DNA from 2 places in the Ectobacillus sp. JY-23 genome. Region 2 is predicted to be linked to the other one. Evidence: a T-box and tRNA genes for the amino acid it is inferred to sense, from the RefSeq annotation. Region 2 holds a T-box; the other holds one or more tRNA genes.

Region 1 (3,791 bases), 1.2 Mb from region 2:
CTAACCCGCGCCCCTACATCGGGGCGGGAGACAGTGTCAGGTGGGCAGTTTGACTGGGGCGGTCGCCTCCTAAAATGTAACGGAGGCGCCCAAAGGTTCCCTCAGAATGGTTGGAAATCATTCGAAGAGTGTAAAGGCATAAGGGAGCTTGACTGCGAGACCTACAAGTCGAGCAGGGACGAAAGTCGGGCTTAGTGATCCGGTGGTTCCGCATGGAAGGGCCATCGCTCAACGGATAAAAGCTACCCCGGGGATAACAGGCTTATCTCCCCCAAGAGTCCACATCGACGGGGAGGTTTGGCACCTCGATGTCGGCTCATCGCATCCTGGGGCTGTAGTCGGTCCCAAGGGTTGGGCTGTTCGCCCATTAAAGCGGTACGCGAGCTGGGTTCAGAACGTCGTGAGACAGTTCGGTCCCTATCCGTCGCGGGCGCAGGAAATTTGAGAGGAGCTGTCCTTAGTACGAGAGGACCGGGATGGACGCACCGCTGGTGTACCAGTTGTTCTGCCAAGGGCATCGCTGGGTAGCTATGTGCGGACGGGATAAGTGCTGAAAGCATCTAAGCATGAAGCCCCCCTCAAGATGAGATTTCCCATAGCGTCAAGCTAGTAAGATCCCTGAAAGATGATCAGGTTGATAGGTCAGAGGTGGAAGCGCGGCGACGTGTGGAGCTGACTGATACTAATCGATCGAGGGCTTAACCAAAAAAGCAGAAGCGAGCGTTTAGCTCCGCAGGGCAAATGTTCTTGTGACAGAAACGTTGATAGACGTTGGCGGAACAAGGTTATTTGACCGGATGGAGCTGCGAGCTGGAGCTAGATTATGAATATACACTATGTTATCCAGTTTTGAAGGAATATGATATTTCTTCTTGACAGATTTTCTTCTGTCAGTATAATAATAAGAGTCTGGTAATGATGGCAAAGAGGTCACACCCGTTCCCATACCGAACACGGAAGTTAAGCTCTTTTGCGCCGATGGTAGTTGGGACCTTGTCCCTGTGAGAGTAGGACGTTGCCAGGCTTACATTATTCCGCAATAGCTCAGCGGTAGAGCAATCGGCTGTTAACCGATAGGTCGTAGGTTCGAATCCTACTTGCGGAGCCATTTAAATGGAGAGCTGTCCGAGAGGCCGAAGGAGCACGATTGGAAATCGTGTATACGTCATAAGCGTATCGAGGGTTCGAATCCCTCGCTCTCCGCCATAATCTGGCCCGTTGGTCAAGTGGTTAAGACACCGCCCTTTCACGGCGGTAACACGGGTTCGAATCCCGTACGGGTCACCATATAGTGGAGGATTAGCTCAGCTGGGAGAGCACCTGCCTTACAAGCAGGGGGTCGGCGGTTCGATCCCGTCATCCTCCACCATATAAATAAAAAGTCAAGTTATTTATTATCGTCGCGGGGTGGAGCAGTCCGGTAGCTCGTCGGGCTCATAACCCGAAGGTCGCAGGTTCAAATCCTGTCCCCGCAACCAAGGTCCCGTGGTGTAGCGGTTAACATGCCTGCCTGTCACGCAGGAGATCGCCGGTTCGATCCCGGTCGGGACCGCCATTTTGGCTCGGTAGCTCAGTCGGTAGAGCAGAGGACTGAAAATCCTCGTGTCGGCGGTTCGATTCCGTCCCGAGCCACTTTTAAACAAAAATTGATTTTCTTCATACGCCGGCTTAGCTCAATTGGCAGAGCAACTGACTTGTAATCAGTAGGTTGGGGGTTCAAGTCCTCTAGCCGGCACCATTGTGGAGGGGTAGCGAAGTGGCTAAACGCGGCGGACTGTAAATCCGCTCCCTCAGGGTTCGGCGGTTCGAATCCGTCCCCCTCCACCATTTAGGGGTATAGTTTAAAGGTAGAACAGAGGTCTCCAAAACCTCCGGTGTGGGTTCGATTCCTACTACCCCTGCCAAACAAAATATGGCGGTCGTGGCGAAGTGGTTAACGCATCGGATTGTGGCTCCGACATTCGTGGGTTCGATTCCCATCGATCGCCCCATTTTATTTGCGCTAAAGTGAATAAATGAGATATAATGCATTTATGACATATTGGGCTATCGCCAAGCGGTAAGGCAACGGACTTTGACTCCGTCATTCGTTGGTTCGAATCCAGCTAGCCCAGCCATATGCGGAAGTAGTTCAGTGGTAGAATACAACCTTGCCAAGGTTGGGGTCGCGGGTTCGAATCCCGTCTTCCGCTCCATATAACGGCGGCATAGCCAAGTGGTAAGGCCAAGGTCTGCAAAACCTTTATCCACCGGTTCGAATCCGGTTGCCGCCTCCATGCCGGTGTGGCGGAATTGGCAGACGCGCACGACTCAAAATCGTGTTCCTCTGGAGTGCCGGTTCGACCCCGGCCACCGGTATACAAGAAAGAGATGTTCTGTTAATCAGAGCATCTCTTTTTATTTGGCTCTTTTCTAAAAGATTGTTGTTTTTAGATAGGTTTCTTCGTTTAAGGTTGGTTGGAGCGGAAGGTGCGAGACTCCTGCGGGAGCAGCGGGTTAGAGGCTCACCGCACGCCCCGCGGAAAGCGAGCAACCTGGAGTGGAAATCAACCACTCCCCACTACTTGTTACAAAGCAACAAAGTTTGCGAAAACAGCCTTTTATTTAGACGGCGGAAAAAGCCTGTGAAAATCCCGCAGGAACATAGCACTAAGGAGGCCCCTGACGTCTCGCGGGAGGTAACAGCAAACTTTAATGAAGCCATATTTTATAATAAGTAAGAATGTTACATACAAAAAAGCTGCCAGGTACTGGCAGCTTTTTATTACCCATAATACGGAGAAATCATTAAGTACACCACAACACCTGTAAAGCTTACATATAACCAAATCGGCATAGACCATCTTACAATTTTACGATGTTTTGTAAGCTGTCCTGTCCATCCCCAAATTAAGGAGAATAGAGCAAGCGGAACAATAATGGCAGCTAATACACTATGTGTAATTAAAATGAAGAAATATACAGTTCGAATAAAGCCTTCACCACCAAAGTGTGTTGGCTCTGATAGGTATTGATGCGTTAAGTATGATACACAAAAGAGCAATGTAGTGGTAAAAGCAGCAAGAATAAAGCGTTTATGCAACGTAATATTTTTCTTTTTAATAAAATAAAGTGCTGCTACTAAAAATATAAACGTAAAGCTATTTAAAACAGCGTTAATGCGGGGCAAAATAGAAGTATCAAAACTAACTTCTCCTTCGTATCCGACAGGTCCGAAGAACAGTAGCAAAATAATGGCATTAACGACAATAGAAAGCGTAACAACAAATGCGGTATAGTTGCGTCCGCTTGTCTCATTGTTTGGTGTGTTCATTGCAAAGCCTCCTCGAGCAGTATATTATCCTTTCTATTTTAACATGTTCCAAATAAAAACGTGTGTCAAAAGTTTGAACAAGTTATGATGAAAAAGCATGGAACACCTTGCTCCATGCTTTCATGTCTCTATATATTAGTGTTGGTTATTCGGCAGTACTTTATCGGGATGCCCTTTTCCTTGAGAGCGCTTATTCTTTTCCTGCTTTTTTTGCTGTGTATGCAATGCTTCAACGAAATTTTGTTTACTATCCATTATGTGTCTCTCCTTTTTTGGTTCTTCTGTATTACTGTTTCCTTTTGTCGTTACGTTATACTTGTGGCAATATTGTGTCATGTGTGCAGGACAATAGACTCATGAACAAAACCTTGTTATCATGGGTAATGTGCTCGATTTGAGACCATACTACATATATAAAATACGTAAAGAGGAAGATTGCATGAAGTCTAAAAACATGTCCATTATATTAATTATTTTC
Region 2 (3,791 bases):
CAGCGCGTTGCAAGTCTTCTTGGACTTTTTTCGCATAATCCAAATGAACTTGCGGTGAAACTGGGATTACCTGTACCTGCACCGGCGCTAACCATGTTGGGAATGCACCTTTATACTCTTCAATTAGGAATGCAATAAAACGTTCCATTGTTGATACAACACCGCGGTGAATAACAACCGGGCGATGCGGTTTGCCATCTTCTCCTACATACGTCAAGTCGAAGCGCTCTGGTAATAAGAAGTCCAACTGCACCGTTGACAACGTCTCATCCTTGCCAAGTGCTGTACGTACCTGTACGTCAAGCTTTGGACCATAGAATGCTGCTTCGCCTTCAGCTTCGTAATACTCGAGCTTCATATCATCCATAGCTTCTTTCAGCATACTTTGCGCTTTGTTCCACATTGCATCATCATCATAGTACTTCTCTTTATCTTCTGGGTCGCGGTAAGAAAGACGGAAAGAGTAATTTTCCAAACCAAAATCTTTGTATACTTCCTGCACCAAACGCACCACGCGGATAAATTCTTCTTTAATTTGATCCGGGCGTACAAAGATGTGTGCATCGTTCAGTGTCATCCCACGAACACGCTGCAATCCAGAAAGCGCGCCAGACATTTCATAGCGATGCATTGTACCAAGTTCGGCAATGCGAATTGGCAATTCGCGGTAGCTGTGAATATCATGCTTGTACACCATCATATGATGCGGACAGTTCATCGGGCGAAGCACCAGTTGTTCGTTATCCATTTCCATCGGTGGGAACATACCATCGCGATAATGATCCCAGTGGCCAGATGTTTTATAGAGATCCACACTTCCAAGTACTGGTGTGTATACATGATCGTAGCCAAGGCTTGCTTCTTTATCGACAATGTAACGTTCAATAATGCGGCGGATTGTAGAGCCCTTTGGCAACCATAACGGTAAACCTTGTCCTACTTTTTGAGAGTTTGTAAATAGCTTTAATTCTTTACCAAGTTTACGGTGATCACGCTCTTTTGCTTCTTGCAGCAAGCGGAGATGTTCATCGAGTTCTTCTTTTTTCGCAAATGCTGTACCGTAAATACGCTGCAGCATTTTGTTGTCGCTATCACCACGCCAATAAGCACCCGCAACACTCAATAATTTGAACGCTTTGATTTTACCTGTAGACGGCATATGCACACCGCGACATAGGTCGAAGAATTCACCTTGCTCATAAATCGTGATGATTTCCCCTTCAGGCAGTTCATTAATTAACTCTAGTTTTAGTTCGTCACCAATCTCTTCGTAACGTGCAAGCGCTTCTTCACGACTTACCTCTTTGCGTACGATTTCAATGTTTTCCTTTACAATACGTTCCATTTCTTTCTCAATTTTCGGAAGGTCTTCTGCTGTGATGGATTCTTCCATATCTACATCATAGTAAAAGCCGTTTTCAATTACTGGACCAATCCCTAGCTTTACTCCAGGATAAAGACGCTTTAAAGCTTGCGCCAATAAATGAGCTGTAGAATGGCGCATAATATCTGCACCCTCTTTGGAATCTAAAGTAATGATTGAGATCGCGCCGTCTTGTTCAATCGGTGTTTTTAAATCTAAAAATGTATCGTTAATTTTACCAGCGATTGCTTTTTTCTTTAGACCAGGACTGATGGATGCTGCAATGTCCTCTGTTGTTGTGCCAAGCGCGAATTCCTTTACTGCACCATCTGGGAAAGTAATTTTCAACATATTGTTCACTCCTTTAAAATGTAAGCTTTATGAGGTCCTCAATTGCTTAACCGTAAAATCTCAAAACAAAATGCTCTTTTCTAAAAGCTTGTTGTCTTTAGATAAGTTTCTTTGTTTCAGGTTGGTTGGAGCGGAAGGTGCGAGACTCCTGCGGGAGCAGCGGGTCAGGTGAGACCCCACGGGCTCTAAGCCGAGGAGGCTCCCCGCACGCCCCGCGGAAAGCGAGCAATCTGGAGCAGAAATCAACCACTCCCCACTATTTGTTACATAGCAACAACGTTTGCGAAAATAGCCCAACAAAAAACACTCCTCCCTAAAAAAGGGACGAGTGTTGCATTCGTGGTTCCACCCTTGTTCCAAAGAATACAAAGCATCCTTTGCTCAAGACATCATAACGGTGTTTGCCGTCAGCAATTACTGCATCGTTCACTGCTGAAGTTCAGAGGTGGTAAACAACTTTTTCGTATTAGGAAGCTCTCAGCCAAAGTCTTCCCTCTCTGAAAATCGTAAAAAGAAGTTCATGTCCTCATCAGTACTTGTTCCTATATTATGTACGTAATTATATGTCGAACATAAAAGAAATGCAAGGTGCCATTTATAAATTCTGTCGCATCTTTTCAAACTCTCCCACTGTATATAGCTTGACCCGCTCCTGAAACACATTACGAATGGTGACAACCATGTTGTGATCAGCATGCGCTGTATACAAATGAATGGTTTTAGGCGCAATAGACAAAAGAGGTGCGATAACATTTGCATCTACGTACAAATCTTGGTTTTTAAGTATATTACTATCTATATACTTGACTAATCGCTCCTGATTTAAACGGTGGCCTTTATCATCATAAAAAACAAAGCTGTCATGAAATACAAGATGCAAACAAGACAAACGAGATTTACGCGATCCTAACTGTTGTCTCAATGCTTCTACAAAGGATTGATATTCTTGTTCCAGCTTATACTCATCAATTGCCATCTCCACGAAACGATGGAGCTCAGCAAAATAAACGCGCAGACGAAAGCGTACATACGATGCAAATGAAAAAGAAAGATCCGCCTGAATAATATCCTGTAGCGACGCATGAAGTAGCTGATAACAATCCTGCTTTGATTCGTGAGACCACACTGCATTGCTTCCTCGCATGAGTTCATCCGCAATATGTAAAATGTGGTTTCGCTCCTCTTCATCACCATAAAAAAAAGATTGCGCTAAAATTTCATCCATCCATTTCATTTCCTTTGTTCTGACAATGAATTCTACGAGTTCACGTACAAGAAAATCTTGCGTGTCCGCCGCTAAAGATACAATTATGGATTGTTCCCGCAAAACCATATCTATGTAGAAGCTTTTCGCTTTCATCTGCTCGTACAATATTTTCGCATCACTTGTTTCTTCAAAGCGGATTTCAATCAAATTTCTCCCCCCTTATCCTCCCTATCCTATGTATATGGAAGGTTTATCGAAAAAATGATAAGCAAGGGGTGATAAAAAACAAAAGGAGAACAATAATATGCTCTCCTCACACACGACGATTTCCACCTAACACTTCCACAGGCTTTGCTAGATATTTAATTCGTTCCATAATACGCGCCGCTTTCATTTTCTCTTCTTCACCGCGCTGCGTGTACGTTAAATGATGCTCCAACCCTTTCAAGTCAAAATTAGATGTAAAAAAGGTTGGTAAGTTTTCCAACATGCGGAATTGTAAGATTGTACCTAAAATATCATCACGTACAAAGCTTGACATCCCTTCTGCACCTATATCATCAATCATTAAAACAGGCACGCGCTTTACTGCATCTAGTTTATCACTGATGGAATTATCCTGAATGGACCCTTTCATCTCTCGTAAAAACTCAGGTAAATATATTAACATCGAAGAAATCTGACGTTCTGCCAAAGCGTTTGCAATAGCACCCAAAATATACGTTTTCCCTACACCGAAGGCACCATAAAAATAAATGCCTTGTACACGTTTACCGGGCTCATATTCTTCTAAAAAACGTTCTGCTGCTAAAATCGCTTGAAAGCGTTGCGGATCTCCTAAATCCACAGTCGCCATATTCGCCTCTAAAA

The links. A T-box is a leader RNA that pairs with one kind of tRNA and senses whether it is charged. The one in region 2 lies ahead of thrS (threonine--tRNA ligase), so its partner is inferred to be a tRNA-Thr.
Region 1: it has a tRNA-Thr gene. The T-box ahead of thrS (threonine--tRNA ligase) is inferred to sense a tRNA for this amino acid. The anticodon was not compared.

The regions. Positions count from the first base shown of each region.
Region 1 is NZ_CP095462.1:3,013,225-3,017,015, forward strand. It holds rRNA gene MUG87_RS15230 (23S ribosomal RNA) at 1-706, shown strand, start outside; rRNA gene rrf (5S ribosomal RNA) at 909-1,024, shown strand; tRNA gene MUG87_RS15240 (tRNA-Asn) at 1,034-1,108, shown strand; tRNA gene MUG87_RS15245 (tRNA-Ser) at 1,116-1,206, shown strand; tRNA gene MUG87_RS15250 (tRNA-Glu) at 1,213-1,287, shown strand; tRNA gene MUG87_RS15255 (tRNA-Val) at 1,294-1,369, shown strand; tRNA gene MUG87_RS15260 (tRNA-Met) at 1,402-1,478, shown strand; tRNA gene MUG87_RS15265 (tRNA-Asp) at 1,480-1,555, shown strand; tRNA gene MUG87_RS15270 (tRNA-Phe) at 1,560-1,632, shown strand; tRNA gene MUG87_RS15275 (tRNA-Thr) at 1,663-1,738, shown strand; tRNA gene MUG87_RS15280 (tRNA-Tyr) at 1,743-1,827, shown strand; tRNA gene MUG87_RS15285 (tRNA-Trp) at 1,831-1,904, shown strand; tRNA gene MUG87_RS15290 (tRNA-His) at 1,916-1,991, shown strand; tRNA gene MUG87_RS15295 (tRNA-Gln) at 2,043-2,117, shown strand; tRNA gene MUG87_RS15300 (tRNA-Gly) at 2,121-2,195, shown strand; tRNA gene MUG87_RS15305 (tRNA-Cys) at 2,202-2,276, shown strand; tRNA gene MUG87_RS15310 (tRNA-Leu) at 2,278-2,358, shown strand; gene MUG87_RS15315 (DUF420 domain-containing protein) at 2,765-3,313, opposite strand; gene MUG87_RS15320 (DUF4023 family protein) at 3,449-3,568, opposite strand; gene MUG87_RS15325 (DsbA family protein) at 3,753-3,791, shown strand, end outside.
Region 2 is NZ_CP095462.1:1,789,090-1,792,880, forward strand. It holds gene thrS (threonine--tRNA ligase) at 1-1,723, opposite strand, end outside; T-box leader at 2,032-2,256, opposite strand; gene ytxC (putative sporulation protein YtxC) at 2,310-3,128, opposite strand; gene dnaI (primosomal protein DnaI) at 3,235-3,791, opposite strand, start outside.